4 regions of the Vibrio sp. C8 genome follow, and region 1 is predicted to be linked to each of the others. Evidence: predicted binding sites of a transcription regulator. Region 1 holds the regulator's gene; each other region holds the start of a gene.
The links. Region 1 encodes PurR, which represses purine synthesis genes. Its sites were predicted from a motif close to TNANGNAAACGTTTNCNTNA; they were not measured.
Positions count from the first base shown of each region.

Region 2: ACRQQK_RS17545 (formate--tetrahydrofolate ligase) is a predicted target of PurR. The motif match lies at 2,665-2,684, and genes of this name have one in related genera.
Region 3: ACRQQK_RS00130 (phosphoribosylaminoimidazolesuccinocarboxamide synthase) is a predicted target of PurR. The motif match lies at 3,003-3,022, and genes of this name have one in related genera.
Region 4: glyA (serine hydroxymethyltransferase) is a predicted target of PurR. The motif match lies at 1,966-1,985, and genes of this name have one in related genera.

Region 1 covers NZ_JBPAOE010000011.1:379,153-383,490, forward strand. The annotation lists gene ACRQQK_RS07750 (DUF7577 domain-containing protein) at 1-12, opposite strand, end outside; gene ACRQQK_RS07755 (TVP38/TMEM64 family protein) at 14-697, opposite strand; gene ACRQQK_RS07760 (TfoX/Sxy family DNA transformation protein) at 875-1,462, opposite strand; cyclic di-GMP riboswitch class I at 1,576-1,674, opposite strand; gene purR (HTH-type transcriptional repressor PurR) at 1,852-2,859, opposite strand; gene torD (molecular chaperone TorD) at 3,140-3,787, opposite strand; gene elyC (envelope biogenesis factor ElyC) at 3,933-4,338, opposite strand, start outside.
Region 2 covers NZ_JBPAOE010000049.1:207,221-211,558, reverse strand. The annotation lists gene msrB (peptide-methionine (R)-S-oxide reductase MsrB) at 1-737, opposite strand, end outside; gene ACRQQK_RS17545 (formate--tetrahydrofolate ligase) at 888-2,636, opposite strand; gene elbB (isoprenoid biosynthesis glyoxalase ElbB) at 2,882-3,532, opposite strand; gene ACRQQK_RS17535 (hypothetical protein) at 3,561-3,758, opposite strand; gene ACRQQK_RS17530 (LysR family transcriptional regulator) at 3,880-4,338, opposite strand, start outside.
Region 3 covers NZ_JBPAOE010000001.1:28,858-33,195, reverse strand. The annotation lists gene ACRQQK_RS00140 (helicase-related protein) at 1-1,069, shown strand, start outside; gene ACRQQK_RS00135 (transporter) at 1,257-1,649, shown strand; gene ACRQQK_RS00130 (phosphoribosylaminoimidazolesuccinocarboxamide synthase) at 1,737-2,840, opposite strand; gene ACRQQK_RS00125 (hypothetical protein) at 3,167-3,589, opposite strand; gene ACRQQK_RS00120 (diguanylate cyclase domain-containing protein) at 4,009-4,338, shown strand, end outside.
Region 4 covers NZ_JBPAOE010000004.1:3,500-7,837, forward strand. The annotation lists gene vexH (vibriobactin export RND transporter permease subunit VexH) at 1-995, shown strand, start outside; gene ACRQQK_RS02330 (YitT family protein) at 1,093-1,692, opposite strand; gene glyA (serine hydroxymethyltransferase) at 2,040-3,290, shown strand; gene ACRQQK_RS02340 (hypothetical protein) at 3,394-3,726, opposite strand; gene lipA (lipoyl synthase) at 3,863-4,338, opposite strand, start outside.

The DNA.
Region 1 (4,338 bases):
AAATATTTTCATATTACTCGCTTGTGACCGCTCTCTTTTGAAGTTTAGATAGTAACCATTTTGCAACTAAAGGGAATAATCCCAATAAGGCGAATGAGAGCAGAACTGTTGGTGAAACGATCCCTGCAAGTGTCTTTATGTCTGCCAGTTGTGTGCCTGCGTTAAGGTAAACAGCCGTACCCGGAAGCATACCCAACTGACTCACTAAGTAATAGCGAGCGGTGGAAATAGGTGTTAACCCCATTAGCAGGTTGATAAGGAAGAAAGGGAACACGGGAATGAGTCTTAGTGTAAATAGGTAGAAAGCACCATCTTTTTTCATACCCCCATTTATCGCGTTAAGCTTGTCACTGAAACGTTGTTGAACCCAATTTCTAAGTAAGTAACGGCTACTAAGAAAAGCCAGTGTTGCCCCTATGGTGCTTGCAAAAGAGACTAAGGCAAGGCTAAACCAAAAACCAAACAAAGCGGCTCCGAGTAGAGTGACAACCGCTGCGCCGGGAATGGAAAAAGCTGTAATAAGCACATAGGCAACAAAATATATTAGCGCTGAGTAGAGAAGGTTTTGCTCTATGTAGTGAGAAAGGTTTGCATGTTGTGCTTTTGCATTCTCAAGAGTCAAATATTGACTAAATTCAATACCGAGAAAAACAATCACAGCGACCAAAATTAAACCCAGTATCAGTTTACGACTCATCTATTACTCCCAAATAGTCGGCTCATTATTATTAAATGTCCTTCATCTATGGTTTATAAGAAAGGGAAAGTCGATTTTTAATTTCAATCTGGACTCACCTTTTGTTAAAAACAGAAAGCTTCAGAAAAACAAAAAGCACTCGTAAAGAGTGCTTTTTAAGTAGGGTGAGTTTTTAACTCAAAGCTTCTGCATTAGCTCGTCACGACGAGATTGAGGAATCACCGACCAGTGTTTACCTTCAATTGCACCTTCTAATGCCCAAAGTAACTCTAAACCAACGGTGGTGGTGTGAGTTTCTTGTACAGCTCTGAACGCTGCGAGTGCGCCTTTTTGTTGAAGCATGTCAACAGAATCGATGCCTGCTTTTTTTAGCATACGTTCTGTTGCCAAACGCATGTTAGGTAGATCCTTAAGGCGATCGGGTTTCGCTTTCGCTTGAGTTTCACGTTCTTGTTTTGCTGCTTCTAAAGCTTGTTTCGCCTCATCAATAATCTGCTCTGGGGCTTCCCAAGCATTTTCAGGTAAAGCGAAATATTTTGTGACAACAGGGAAACCACGTTTTTTATAAACGTAAGGTTCATAACCTTGTTGTTGGAAATTTATTGAGGAGAGATCATCTGCGCGAATGTGCAGGCGGTCATTAACCACAAGAGCGAACATTGCGTCGTCGATGAAAATGCCGAACCCTCCGAACATAGAACGTGATTTCACACATCCTAGTTGCTCAAAAAGTCGCATTGAGTCTTTTAGTACTGGTTTATCCATGCTGTTAGTCTCGGTGTATTAACTAATACGCCACCAAATTCAGGTCCGAGAGAATAGCAAAAAATTACATGGAGTATGTCAATCAATAGTCAACTCATGTATAGATTTTTGCCATCGGCAACCCCGCTACCTACCAGTAATGATTGAACATTGTTTGGTTTAGGCCGGAGGCTTTGCGTCCCATCCTTTCAGAAGGTTTGCCCTGTGCGTGACACTACAGTGAAAATAATAATCAAAAACTTGAATTAGAATCACATTTATATGCACTAAATGTGATTCTAGTTCAAAAAATTAACCTTATGTTTGCTATTTTTATTACCAATAAAAAAATCTGCGAGAGATATCTCTTAAGCCCAAGGAAGTTCTAGGGCCATATTGAGAGTAACTTATTATTTTGTCAGATCTTTTACTGTATCGCGTTCAACAATTTCTGGATGCATTTCAAAGATACGACGTTCGTGTTCTTTGTCTTTAATGCGTTCTAGCAGGATTTCGAAGGCGTTTTTACCCACACGACGTTTCGGTTGGTGGATAGTTGTCAGTGGTGGAGAGAAGTACTCTGCTAACTCAATGTTGTCGTAGCCAATCACAGAGATATCATCCGGTACGCGTACCCCTTTCTGCTGCAAACGTGACATTAGACCCAGTGCCATTGTGTCGTTAAAGCAGAACACCGCGGTTGGCATCTTATCCATAGCAATGATCTTATCTGCGGCTAGAACCGCAGTGTCACATTCAAAGTTGCCTTCTAGAATCCAGTTGTCATTCACTTCTAAATTGGCTTCTGTCATCGCGCGACGGAAGCCAGCAATACGCTCCTGACAAGCCAGTTTGTTCAAATGACCGCTGAGACAAGCGATGTCTTTGTGGCCTCTGTCGATGAGGTACTTAGTTGCTAAGTAACCACCCAGTTCAGAGTTGTCGATAATCTTGTCAGCTTTAGACGCTTCAGGGCCCCAATCCATAATAACTTTTGGAATGTCAGCATGTGATTCAAGCATTTCTGACAGTTCTTGAGTTAAGTCAGAGCACATCACCAAAATGCCATCAACACGTTTTTCTGCCAGCATTCGAATGTAGTCTCTTTGCTTCTCGTAAATACCACCCGTGTTACACAGAATTAGCGTGTACCCTTGGCGGTAACAGTAGCTTTCTACACCGTCTATAACTTCAGAGAAGAATAGGTTGGTCGATTGTGTCACCAACATACCGATAGTACGTGTAGTGTTACATTTCAAACTACGTGCTACTGCACTTGGTGCGTAGTTTAGCTCTTTTACTGCTTCGAGAACTTTCTCTTGAGTTGCTTCAGCAACAAAGCGAGTTTTGTTTATTACGTGTGATACGGTTGTGGTTGATACGCCTGCTAAGCGAGCAACATCTTTAATCGTAGCCATAGATTTGTCCTGTTTTGACTGCTGATTTTAGCTAAATTTTATTAGGTCAAACAAACCCGATTACTGGCCAGATTCAGCAGCGGCGAAGTTGAATAGCTTCTAGCCTAAAGTCACTAAAACACAAAAACCGCTTTGAAACAGCGGTTTGCGTTTTAAATAATGATTCATCATATTTTGCTGTTGAGTTTAAACCGCAAACGGTTAGCTCGCAACGACAAATCATAGGCGCAAACTTAACTGTAGTCACAATTCATTGCCTAAATTGCGCTATTGATGAGAATCAGTTGCCAGTAAGGTATTGTAAATCGAGTTGCAAGAAAGCAACTAATAATACGGATATTGATGAATAAAACCCTAATTTATCCACACTTGAACAATGAAGAGAAAATTCCGGCACCCAACTCAGTAAATGATTACGGATATAGTCTGCTTGGAACTGAAGCGCTTTTTCCATATGCGGTTCTTTCTCTAATTCGTTTGAACGAATAATCAGGTGACCAAGAAAATCCAATTCGATAGAAAGATGGTCATAGGATTCATCTGGTTGCTTTTGTACGTGAACCCCATTTTGTTCCATGAGCTGAGCAATTGCTTGCTCTGGTGTCTCGCCAACATATTTAGATTTATCAAGATAGAGTGACGCATAGGGTAGTGCAGAGTTTTCATCACACTTTGAAAATAGATGAAAAAAGCTGTTGGCAATTTGAACTTGGGCATCCTGTTGCTTGAGAAGCCAGTCGAGGACAGAAATGAACTTTTGGCTAGGTGCTGCTAAATGCGCATTCTCACCAAGGCCTGCTAGGAAGTTATGAATTTCTGGTGAATCATACCGTTCTAAATCTTGTGAGGTGAGCTCATGAGTAAACAGCCCTGAAAGCCACCAGTAAATCTCAGCACGTTTGTCATTGAATGCTTTAATTTCTTTCATCGCTTAACTCCGATTCAGCCTTTTTCTAAGTCTAAGCAATAATTGCGCTTTATATGAAATTTACTGATTAAATTGTTCGAAGATTGTGCTTTGGATATAAATAAAAACCCGCGCTAGGCGGGTCTTAATTGGAGTGAATGATTGGTTATTGGTTCTGTGTTGCTGTTTCGTCATAACCGGCGACATAGTCACGAAGATTCTGCCAAAGTTGACCAAGAGTCTCATGCCAGAATCGCTCGGTTTGTTCCAGATAACGCGCTTTTGGCGTGTACTTTTCCCAAGGTTGGGCAATATTGACTTGCGCTAGGAAGTTAGTTGGTGCCGGTATTGGGTTTAAGCCAGCCGATTCAAATTCTTTAATTGCTCTTTCCATGTGGCTAGCCGAAGTAACCAATACGAGCTTTCTGTTTTGCACGAAAGCTGCGGCTTGTCTTGCTTCTTCCCATGTATCTTTTGCTGTTTCCAACAACACAATATCGGATTTTGCAATGCCAAGTGCCAAAGCAACACGTGCCAGCATACGAGCATGGCTAAATTCACTACCTTGTGCA
Region 2 (4,338 bases), on a different contig from region 1:
TTGATCTCTTCATCAGACGGGCGAGTGTATGCTTTGACACTGTTGAGAGCTTTTGTCTTGTCGATTATTTCTCGTAACGTTACCGGCTTTTCGACTCTGTCTTTACCGAAGATCTCGTCGAGGTACTGGTCACGTCCCGAAGCGTAACGATAGTACTTATAACGTAGCGAGTTATTTTTGTAATAGTCTTGGTGATACTCTTCCGCACGCCAAAACTTGGTGTATTTAATCAGCTCAGTTTTTAATGGCTTTTTGAAAATGCCTGTTTGCTCGATTTCTTTCATGAAATTCGCAGCAATCTGCTTTTGCTCATCATTGTGATAGAAAATCGCAGGGCGGTATTGGTTCCCTCGGTCGACAAAAGATCCTTGGTTATCGGTTGGGTCGATATGTCTAAAGAATTGGTCTAGTACTTGTTCGTAAGTCACTTGTTTTGGATCGTACGTCACCTGAACCACTTCAATGTGTCCGGTTTTACCTGACGAGACTTGCTTGTAATTAGGGTTATCAACATTTCCTCCAGCGTAACCAGAGACGACATCAACGACACCCGGAAGTTTTTCCAAATCTGATTCTGTACACCAGAAACAACCACCCGCCAAGGTAGTAACTTCCGTTTGGCCTGATTTCATTTGATCAGAGTGAGTCGATGTCATTTCGCTGGTGGCATGACTGAACGAAAAAATTGATAAAGGTATTGCAGCGAAGAGTAGTAATAGTGCTGTTGAGCGTTTCATGACTTTTCTTACCCGTTTTTATTATCGATATAAGAAAAGAACGGCACACGAAGTGAAAAATTTCAAACTGTTTACGAAAGAAATAAATCTTTCGATAAAGAAAAGGCAGCTTAAATTGAAGTGCTGCCTTGTCGAATTTGATTGGGTGGGTTAACTCAAACCAATAATCTGCCCGTGTTCGTCGATGTCTAACGACATAAAGGCGGGCTTGTCTGGTAGGCCGGGCATGGTCATCACGTTGTCGCACAGCGCATACACAAAGCCAGCGCCAGCGCAGAGTTTGAGTTCACGAATCATCACTTCAAATCCACTTGGTGCACCTTTGATTGAAGAATTTGTGGTGATGGAGAGTGGCGTTTTTGCAAAACAGACTGACAGGTTTTCAAAGCCTTGTTCGTTCAACTGCTTTAATTTCATTTGAGCTTTATAACTCAGCATAAATGAACCTGCTCCGTAGCCTTTGGTGACAACACTGGTGATCTTGGTCATGAGCGCATCTTCAGCTTTGTATAGAGGTTCAAATAAGCATTCTTTCTCGCACTGCTTAATCACTTTTTCTGCAAGTGCTTTAGTGCCTTCACCACCTTTAACAAAACCCTCAGAAATCGATACTTCAACATCGTTAGGTAAAGCCTCGATAAGTTCAATAAGCTGCTGTAGCTCTTCGTCAGTATCTTGCGGGAAACGGTTAATCGCGACAACAGCAGGAATGCCGTATTTATTAACGTTGTTAATATGCCACTTTAAGTTTTCAAAGCCTGCGACTAAAGCATCTCGATCTGGTGCGAACAATGAGTCGGGGATAGCTTGACCTGGACGTAAATCGAATTGGCTTGAGTTTGCTTTCAGACCGCGTAAGGTTGCCACAATAACAGCGCAGTCTGGGGTTTTACCCGATGCTTTTGCTTTGATGTTGCAGGCTTTTTCAAAACCCATGTCAGAACCGAAGCCGCCTTCTGTGACTGTGTATTCGGCTAAGCGTGTAGCGATATCATCGGCAATGATTGATGAATTGCCGTGTGCAATATTGGCGAAAGGCCCTGCATGGATAAGGGTTGGTACACCTTCTAAAGTCTGCATTAAGGTTGGTTTGATCGCTTCTTTCATACTGACCGTCATCGCGCCAGCGACTTGCAAATCTTCTGTAGTAACAGGGTGGCCATCAAAACTGTAGCCAACCACAATTTTGCCGATACGTTGACGTAGATCTTTAAGGTCAGAAGCCAAGGCAAGAATTGCCATTAGTTCAGATGCTGCGGAAATATCGAAACCGTCAGTTCGTTCATAACCATTGATGGTTTTGCCCATTTCGTTTTGGCCAACCGTTACCATGCGTAATGCACGATCGTTATGGTCAACAACACGTTTCCATACCACTTGGTGTGGATCGATTCGTAGCGCTTTAAGCTGTGTTCGGCGTTCGAAATCTTCATAGCCGTTTCGCTGCTCATGGTAGATACGAGCGTCAATAGCGGCTGAGGCTAGGTTATGGGCAGCGGTCACCGCGTGAATATCACCAGTTAAGTGCAGGTTTAGCTCTTCCATTGGCGCAACCTGAGAATAACCACCACCTGCAGCACCACCCTTAACACCAAAGATTGGCCCCATAGAAGGTTGGCGTATACAGGCAAAGACCGACTGGTTTAATTTTGCTAAGCCTTGAGCTAAACCGATCGTCGTAACGGTCTTTCCTTCACCAAGTGGAGTAGGAGTGATCGCTGTTACCAATACAAACTTGCCTACAGGTTTTTCATGCAATCGTTCTAAACATTTTAATGAGACTTTTGCTTTGTAATGGCCGTGACTTTCGTACTCTTCAGCAAGTAATCCTGCTTTGTCAGCAACGGCATCAATGTGAGTCAATGGGGTAGAGCGGCAAATGTCGATGTCTGATAGCATAAAATCCTCAGAAGGTGATGGTATTTAGTTGAGCAAACGTTTGCGGTGGCATGTTATCTAGAAATAAATCGATGTAAAGTGTTTTTGTGAGAGGATTGTTCGATTGCGGTTATTTTCAAAATTATGCTGATTTGTGTCAACTCTCGGATAATATTCACTCACTGGAAATGATTAACAACCTTTATAAAGCAGCAAGGTGACCGAGATGATCACCTTGCTGTTGTCATTCTATAGCGTCGAGCTATTTATGCCAGCTCTATTAGCTTTTCAACCAGACGTTCGATACCTGATGCCGCTTCTGAAATACTGCCTGCCAACATATAAGCTGGAGTAGAAAGAACGTTGTGTTCATGGTCATAGACGAAGTCATCGACTGGGCAGTTGATGTGGTCACCTCCCATGTGATTGAAAGCGATGGCGGTATCTTTGTCATTTCCAATCGTACCTTGAACGCCGTGCTCATAAATCATGGGAATAATGGTTGGAGCGATACACAGATACGCGGCTGGTTTACCAGATTGAGCAAACGCTCGACACGCAGACGCAACATGAGCATTAATGGTGCACTCAGTACCTTTAACTGCAAAGTCAGTTAAGTTTTTGGCCGCGCCAAATCCTCCAGGAAGGAGTAACGCATCGTAGTCGTCGGCTTTAAGTTTTTCTACATCGTCTATCTTGCCTCGAACAAGCCGAGCGGCCTCTACCAGAACATTGCGCTTTTCTGTCATCACTTCACCGGTCAGGTGATTAATAACATGCAGTTGTTCGATATTAGGCGCAAAGCAGTGCCAGCTTGCCCCTTGCTTCTCAATGGCATGGAGCGCTAAGACAGCTTCATGAATTTCTGAGCCATCGAAGACACCACAGCCACTTAAAATAACGGCTACTTTTTTCATCGACTTATTCCTTGTGTTTATCAGGAGTTTATCTAACCTTGCGACCTTTCTTCGCTTTCAATTGGTTATCGGTAGATAAGTCTAGTTGAGGATCCGATACTGGAGCGTCGCACAGATCACAGCTCGAATTTTGTTCACTTTCACTTTGGGATTCTGTATCACTATCTGGGTAATGTTTCATAACAAACGGAACAAGCATTACAGATGAAGGCAAGAAGTGTTTCATAGCTAATCCAATTGATCTCTAAACAGTGGTTAACAGGTTTTATATGTTGTTAATCGCCGATGTTTATTGTGCTAAATCAGTGAACAGGCCTTTTCCCGCTTTCGACTTTTATTGTTGTGACTCAGAATATACCTTGGTCCCAAACCGGTTTGTCTCTGCCCAATTTGTCCGCAACGAACTCCATAAATGCCCTTACTTTATGTGGAAGATGCTTACGTTCAGGAAACACGGCATAAATAGCGTGTTCGGGCAAAGAATAGGGCGTCATTATGGGCAGCAATTTTCCAGACAAGATGTCTTTGCTCACCAGAAAGGTAGGCAACTGACCAACACCTAAACCTTCGATGAGCGCGCGGCGGATCGCCTCACTGTTGTTCACAATAAAGTTCCCTTTGGGAATTACTTTAAACTCGTTGTGTTGTTGCTCGAATGTCCATTCACTGCCGCCTCTGAAATAGGAGTAAACAAGACAGTTGTGGTCAATTAGATCAGAGGGCTTTTGCGGTGAGCCATTGCGTTTTATGTATTCAGGTGATGCGCACAAAACGCTTTTGCAATTAACCAGCCGCTTTGCCACCAG
Region 3 (4,338 bases), on a different contig from region 1:
GCTTTCCGTTCCTGCTTCGGTTTACAAACTATCATCGAACGAAGAGGCTTTAGAAAAGCTCAGTCAAGAAGAACCCCAATGCTGTGATGGTCAGTTGTTGATTCAACTGGTTCGAGGAAAAGAGTATTCGGCGATTAACCTTGATCTTGAAGCATTGAAAGAGGCTCAAGGATTATCCAAGCAGATGAGAGAGATCTACGGACTACCGCAAATAGAGGTGGCTTCTCGATATCAACATCATGCGTTGACTCAAGCGATTGCAGCGCTTCACCCTGAGTTGGTGTTTGTGCGTAGAGAGCGACGGAAAGAAGCACTGGCTAATGGACAAATGGAAGTGCTGATCGGCCGAAATAGTCGATTTTCCTCTAAAGCCGAAGCTGCATTGGTGCTTGACCAGCACAGTTTGCCCGGGCGGGGAGTGAAGCAGACCCTGACACTAGCTACAGTGATGATGCCTGTTTCTTTTGATTTGATAGAAGAACTGCAACTTGGGCATTGGACGCAGGTGGAAGCTAGCCTTGATAATGGTGTGCTGATGTCTGAGCAACAGCTTATTCATGCTGGTCGCGTAATCAAGTCTAAAAGCGTAGAAGCCAGTGGCGAGTTTGCCATTCAATCGATCGTAAACGCCGTTATAGCTGAAAAGTGTTTTGCTGGATTTGCGAAGCAGCGTACAGCCGAGATTGAACTATGGAAAATCTATGTTGAACTGGGGTTGGATGAAAAGACGAAAAACCATGATGACCTGACTTTTACCACATGGTTTGAACAGCAATTGACGGCTTTAGGTATTTGCTCACTTGAAGAGTTGGTCATGTTCAGTGGCGACGATTTCCCGTTTGAAGGTATACCATATTGGGAAAAAGAAGAGTTCGCCGATTTATATCCGCTCGAAATAACCCTAAGTGATATCCAACTTAAGGTTGAGTATTTTGTGCAACGAAAACTGGTGTGCGTCATCTATCAAGGTGGCTTACGCAAAGGCGATCCAAAACGCTGGGAGTTACCTCGTTGGTCCGGTTATCGGGTTCAATATCGCAAAGCCAGCAGAGTCGTAGATATCCGCTGAATATGTTTTAAATCTAAAATATTAATCATTAAGGCATAGGTTGTTGAACGCTGTAGCTACTTTTTGTTACCAATTTGGTTTTTATATATCAGTGGCCATGAAAATAAGGGCATAAAAGAACGTTTTTTTATATCGTATTGCTATAAAGTTAGGGATGTCTAATATTGATAACACTGTGTTGCCAATTATGTCGGGGAACAGAATGGATAAACCACAACGAATTTGCGCAGTGTTTGATTACACCACTTTTTTAGGAACCTCAAGTTCCAAGAAATGGACCTTTTCTGAAGCGCTGAAATCGTTTGCTCCGGTTTTTGGTACTGTCTGGAATGAATCGGTAAAAGAAAGAATGAGTCCTGAAGATAGGCTTTGGGAAATAGCGTTAAAACGTTTATCAAGTAACCACAGCGATGAGTCAAATCTTATTGAACTGGTGAAGTTAGCGAAACGCGAAGGAATTGAAGAAATTAAACTTGTCATGCCATATGCATTAGACGAACAACAGATTGAATCTATTCAATCTAACTGTGAAGCTCATATTAAAGCGGGTAAGCAAGACGAGTTTATTATCACTTTGTGATGAATTATTCAGAAATGAAAAGGGCGCTTCACTAATTAGTTTCTATTGGAAACTGGTAGTTAAGCGCCCTTTTTGCTGATCAGATGATTAATCAATCAGACCATATTGCTCGTCAAGAATCTTGATGATCTCTTGCTTTGGATTGTCACTTAGCTCGATTTTGTGGCCGACAACTTTCTCTGCAATACCCAAGTAAGTGCGTGAAATATCCATTAGCGCTTCTAGTGGTAAAGTATTGTCACGTGCCAGTGCTTCACGCTCAGGCATACGATCTTTGTTAAGAAGGATATCTGGGTCAGGGAAGTAGTTTAATAGGAACTGACGGAAGCCTTCTTTTGAGTTTTCAACAATCTTGCCCTGCAAGTATTGCGCTTCATCCCAGATGCGCGATGAGTCAGGTGTGCCCACTTCATCCATGTAGATCAGCTTTTCTGCGCCGTTAGCATCAGTGACGTAACCAAATTCAAATTTGGTATCTACGAAAATCTGGCCGATTTCTTTGAGTGCTTGGCTAATCACACCGAAACCTTCTTTAAGAAGTTTTTCGTACAGTGCAATGTCTTCCGCTTTGCTGAAGTTGAACGCTGCGAAGTTGTCTTCGATATTTTTACGAGTGATGTTCACGTCGTCTGCTTCAGGAACTCCCGGAATGCCTTTAAGGATACCCTTCGTTGAAGGTGTCATTAGCAGTTCAGGAAGTGCTTTGTCTTTTTCTAAACCTTCAGGAAGCTCAATACCACAGAACTCTCGTTCACCTTTTGCGTACGCTCGCCACATGGAACCTGTGATGTATTGACGACAAATGGCTTCAATTTTTATTGGTTTAGCTTTTTGAACAATCCAAACAAATGGGTGTGGGATATCCAGAATATGGCTATCTGCTAGACCGTTGTCTTTGAAAAGTTTGAACCAGTGATTAGAGATCGCATTCAGTGCCGCACCTTTACCCGGAACGCCTGCAATACCGCCTTCAGCATGCCAGATACAATCGAACGCAGAGATACGGTCGCTGATCACCATGATGGCAAGTGGTGCATCTTCAGCGACATCATAGCCTTTCTCTTTGATAAGGCGACGGCTGTCTTCTTCAGTTAGCCAGTACACAGAGCGAACTTTACCGCTATGAACTGGCTGATGGGTACGAATTGGGAGATCGTCATTGACGGCAAGAACTTGGTCAGCAAGGCTCATGGAGACATTCCTATCTTATTTCAAACGTCATATACCCATCCTACTTATAAACTGGCGAAATAGCAGCCTTAAGAGATTCGGGTATAGAAAGAAGATATCTAAGCACGGTGAGATATCAATTACTGCGCGCATCATACCAGAACTATTTTATGTCGCCATATAAAAAGCAAACGTTTGCTTAAATATCTTTTTGTTCGTAGAAATGGTGTAAAAATTGAGTCATACAAACATGCACAAAATGAAATGCTAGAGAGTGGGGATACAAAGCATTCAGGGAAAAATAGAAAAAGCCCTCTCATCGAGAGGGCAAAAGGCAGTGATAGAGATTAGTGGAATTGTGGTGCTGTAGGTTCTAGGAAAAACACTTCACAACGGTATTCTGTTGCCATTTGTTTAAGTAGTTTTTGGCTAACGATATCGATGTTACCAGAGGCAACCACAGCACTCGCGTTACCCGATTGGATAGCTTTCATCACAATGGTTATTTCTGATTGCGATTGAGATGGCTTCATATGAATAATTCTACTGCAATGTATTTGGTGAGCGGCTAGCTCGTGATACTGAGGACGTGGACATTCACCAGTAAACAGGATCCATTGTTTGTGCTGGGATAGACTTGAAAGGCGAACAAACATATCTGCGGCTGATGCAGTAGAAAATGAATGATGTTTACTCGTTGGATTTCCAAAGCGAGTTACGTTTGATTCAATACCGAATGATTTGTTAACTAGCAATTCACTATTTAGCATAACACTGTCCTTTTATACATGCTGTATGTGTATACAGTAGTATTAAACCAAATACTGATCAAGAAGAAATTTATGTTTTTGTGGGAAATTTGAGCAAAAAGTTATGGTAGATTTTGTAACTTGTTGATAAATAGAAGTGGTTTAGGAGAGCTGTGTTTGGCGACTGGTCAATCGTGGATTCAAATTCTGCGGAAGTTAGTGACAGCTGTTGGTTTTACCTATCCTGTACAGTATTAATCGCTGGATCGTTATTTTTATCAACACGTTGGAGTTGCGATTATTCAACTGTTCTATATTCCGTATAGTTGCATTTCCCTGAGTCATCAAAATTTAAAGAATTTTCCTACGATAGACTCTATAGGCTGGCCTGCCTTGTTTCAATTAAACTCACTGTTGTAATCATTGAGTCGAAGCAGCGAATGAAAGTCGTCCAGCATTTTTATCATCTCACCTTATTTTTATGTTTGTTGGCCAAGCTAGCAGGCAATGCTGTGGCGGCTGACAAGTCGACTTATAGTATCGCTATCAGTACTGAAGACATTATTGCTGAAACGGTGTTAGAAAGAGTTGCCCAAGAGCTGTCTATAAATTTCGAGCTAATCCGTTTTTCTGAATTTGCACCAAGATTAAATTCCGTTATTTCTGGTGATATTGATTTTGCTTCCGGCGTTACCTATACCGAAGAGCGAGCAAAAAAACTGATCTTTTCAGCACCAACCAACCTTGAATACACTTATCTTTTTAGTTCA
Region 4 (4,338 bases), on a different contig from region 1:
TGGTGGTGACGGTTGATAAACAAAGAGCATCGGAGCTGAACATCAGTGTGCAAGACATTTCGGATACGCTGGAAGTCATGCTGGGTGGTAAGGCGGTTACAACCTTCGTCGAGCGTGGTGAAGAGTATGATGTTTATTTACGCGGTGACGAAAACAGCTTTAATAATGCTGCAGATTTAAGTCAAATCTATATGCGCACCGGAAACGGTGATCTCGTCACTTTGGATACCGTGACTAAAATTGAGGAAGTGGCGTCGGCTATTCGCTTGTCACACTACAACAAGCAAAAGGCCATTACGATTACCGCGAACTTAGCCGATGGGGCAACCTTAGGTCAGGCTTTGGACTTTATGGATCAAAAAGCTTTGGAAATGCTGCCAAGCGATATCTCTGTCAGCTATTCCGGTGAGTCTAAAGACTTTAAGGAAAACCAGTCGAGTGTTGCGGTGGTATTCGCACTAGCCTTGTTGGTGGCTTACTTGGTGCTTGCCGCTCAGTTTGAAAGCTTTATCAACCCAATGGTCATTATGTTTACGGTACCTATGGGCGTATTCGGTGGTTTCCTCGGCCTATTTATTATGGGGCAGGGGATGAATGTATACAGCCAAATTGGTATGGTGATGCTGATTGGTATGGTGACTAAGAACGGTATCTTAATTGTTGAGTTTGCCAACCAGTTGCGTGACCGTGGCGTTGAGTTTGAAAAAGCGATTGTGGATGCTTCTGCGCGACGCCTTCGTCCTATTCTGATGACTGCATTTACAACTCTGGCTGGTTCTATTCCACTGATTGTCTCTACTGGCGCTGGTTATGAAAGCCGTGTGGCTGTGGGTACAGTTATTTTCTTCGGGATGGCATTCGCTACCGTGGTTACCCTGTTTGTTATTCCAGCAATGTACCGTTTAATTTCAGCGAAGACACAAGCTCCGGGGCACGTTGAAGCAGAACTGAACAGAGAGTTGGGGCACGATAACAAAGGTCGAACAACTCACTAAGCCCCTTGCCTTAAAGCCAAAATCAAAAAGCCCGCAAAATAGCGGGCTTTCGTTTTTCAATTCTTGTTCAATTTCGTCTAATTGTCTTTCACTGTGTCTAGATATATTTCACCGAATAACGTGAAGGCTTATGGTTCATCGCTAACACTATGTTGAGTACAAACGCGCCTGCTATAGAAAGCATAATGATTGACGGTGTTAAGAAGAACAGCGAGGTAAACACAATGATGCAGTCTAAAACAAGTTGAGTTTTGCCCACCGAAATGCCGAATTTGTCCTGAATAAACAGACATAGCACGTTAAAGCCACCCAAGCTTGAGCGGTGACGGAACAGAATCAGCATTCCTAATCCAGTCAGTAGTCCTCCAGCTATAGCACAGTAAGCCGGCTCAACATGTTCGATAGTGATGAAGTTCGACAAGTGATCAGTAAAGACTGAAACCAAGGCGCATGAGATAGCTGTGTTGACCGAAAACCTAGTCCCGAAGCGTTTCCACGCGAGCAAGTAGAATGGCATGTTGACGAAGAAATAGAGTACGCCGAAGCTCCATGGGAATACATGAGTGAGTAGAAGTGCTAAACCCGCAGTACCACCTGTGATCAAATTGGCTGCTTTTAAAAAAAATAGTCCCTGAGACACAATAAAGGTGCCAGTGAAGATCGCTACCCAATCTTCCTTCCGTGAATGTGTTTCCATTTAAGATGCCATTAATTGCTAAAAAATAAGTAATTGGTAAAGAATAAGTGGATACTAATTAAAACCTGATCTTTTCGGTAGCTAGCGAACAAAAATTAGGGTAAACCTATGTATTCCCAAATTTACACTGTGTAAAGAAAATGTAGACACTCATCTAAAAAGCGCAAAAGATGAGCGGTGTTGTCAATCAACATGAAAAAACTGCATGATAATTTCTGTAATTTGGGCTTTATGATATAAATCAAATTATGTAGAATGCGCGCCATATTACGGTGACGAAAACGTTTGCTTTTGGTCGTTGTGTGGTTTTTTGCTACTTTCAGTCAAATCTGAGTCAGGAGATACAGATGCTTAAGCGTGATATGAACATCGCTGATTATGATCCGGAGCTATACGCTGCCATTCAGGAAGAAACTCTTCGCCAAGAAGAGCACATTGAACTTATCGCTTCAGAAAACTACACCAGTCCGCGTGTAATGGAAGCTCAAGGTTCTCAGCTAACAAACAAATACGCTGAAGGCTACCCTGGCAAGCGTTACTACGGCGGTTGTGAGTACGTTGATAAAGCGGAATCTCTAGCAATTGACCGTGCATGCCAGCTATTTGGCTGTGAGTACGCTAACGTTCAGCCACATTCTGGCTCTCAAGCAAATAGCGCAGTGTACATGGCTCTTCTAAACCCAGGTGACACTGTTCTAGGTATGAGCCTAGCGCACGGCGGTCACTTGACTCACGGTTCACCAGTAAACTTCTCTGGTAAACACTACAACGTGATTCCTTACGGTATCGACGAAGCTGGTCAAATCAACTACGACGAAATGGAAGCTCTTGCTCTTGAGCATAAACCTAAGATGATCATCGGTGGTTTCTCAGCTTACTCACAAATCGTTGATTGGAAACGCATGCGTGAAATCGCTGACAAAGTCGATGCTTACCTGTTTGTTGACATGGCACACGTTGCTGGCCTGATTGCTGCTGGTGTATACCCAACACCAATCCCACACGCACACGTTGTTACTACTACAACTCACAAAACACTAGCAGGCCCACGTGGCGGCTTGATTCTTTCAAACGCTGGTGAAGAGATGTACAAGAAGCTGAACTCAGCAGTGTTCCCTGGCGGCCAAGGTGGTCCTCTAATGCATGTTATCGCTGGTAAAGCGGTAGCGTTCAAAGAAGCGATGGAACCTGAGTTCAAAGCTTACCAAGAGCGTGTTGTTAAGAACGCAAAAGCAATGGTTGCTCAGTTCCAAGAACGTGGTTATAAAATCGTTTCTAACAGTACTGAAAACCACCTGTTCCTTGTTGACCTAATCGACAAAGACATCACTGGTAAAGAAGCGGATGCAGCTCTAGGTGCAGCGAACATCACTGTAAACAAAAACTCAGTGCCAAACGATCCTCGTAGCCCATTCGTAACTTCTGGTATCCGTGTTGGTACACCAGCAATTACTCGCCGTGGCTTCAATGAGGAAGATGCGAAAGCATTGGCTAACTGGATGTGTGATGTTCTAGACAACATCAACGACGAAGCGGTTATCGAAGCAACGAAACAAAAAGTGCTTGATATCTGTAAGCGTCTACCAGTTTACGCTTAATTGCTTGAACATATGGAAAAGGCCTGCAATGCAGGCCTTTTTTACATCTTTAAACTGGCGAACTCGTTGGCTACAGAAAATCGCCATAGAACTGTAGTTCGCTCTATTTAGCCATACTGATCAAAGTGCCGGATTTGCATTTGAACATGTAGTATTTGTTGCTTTCGGTAAACTTACCTAAGCCTTCACCATCACAATATTCAATATTAATCTCGCGCATCACTTCGAGTGTATCTTCACTTGCCAGAGCAAACTTAGCACCATCTGAACAGACAATGCGAACTTTGCCATCGTCGCTGACAGAGTAGATATCGACTTCTGTATTACATAACTCAAAAGAAGCTTCGCGGAAGTTGTCTGTCTGAGAGTTCGAAGAACAACCGGCTGTAATTGCTGCTGTTGTCAGAGCGAAAGCGAGCATCGTTAAATTTTTCATTATCATTGTCCTTCATGATTTAAGAGTCAGTGGTTAGCCTATAAAACTATTTGCATCTATTCAATCATAGACACAAAAAAGGCGACATATCCGAAGACATATCGCCTTTTCATTGATTTAGTTGTTCAAGTATTGATTACTTTACTTCTAAACCTTGCGCTTGCATATCTGCGTGGTAAGAAGAACGCACAAACGGACCACAAGCCGCGTGAGTGAAACCAAGCTCTAGCGCGATATCTTTTAGCTCATCAAACTCTGCTGGTGGAACGTAACGTTCAACGGGCAAATGGTGGCGGCTTGGCGCTAGGTATTGGCCTAGGGTTAGCATAGTAACGCCGTGGGCACGAAGGTCTTTCATCACTTCGATGATCTCTTCTTTTGTCTCACCAAGGCCCATCATCAAACCTGATTTTGTTGGAATCTCTGGATGCTGCTGTTTGAATTTTTGTAGCAGTTGCAGTGACCACTTGTAGTTTGCACCCGGACGCGCTTTACGGTACAGGCGAGGTGCCGTTTCCAAGTTGTGGTTGAAGACATCCGGCGGGTTGTCTTTCAACAAGTCCAGTGCTACATCCATACGACCACGGAAATCAGGAACCAAAGTTTCAATAC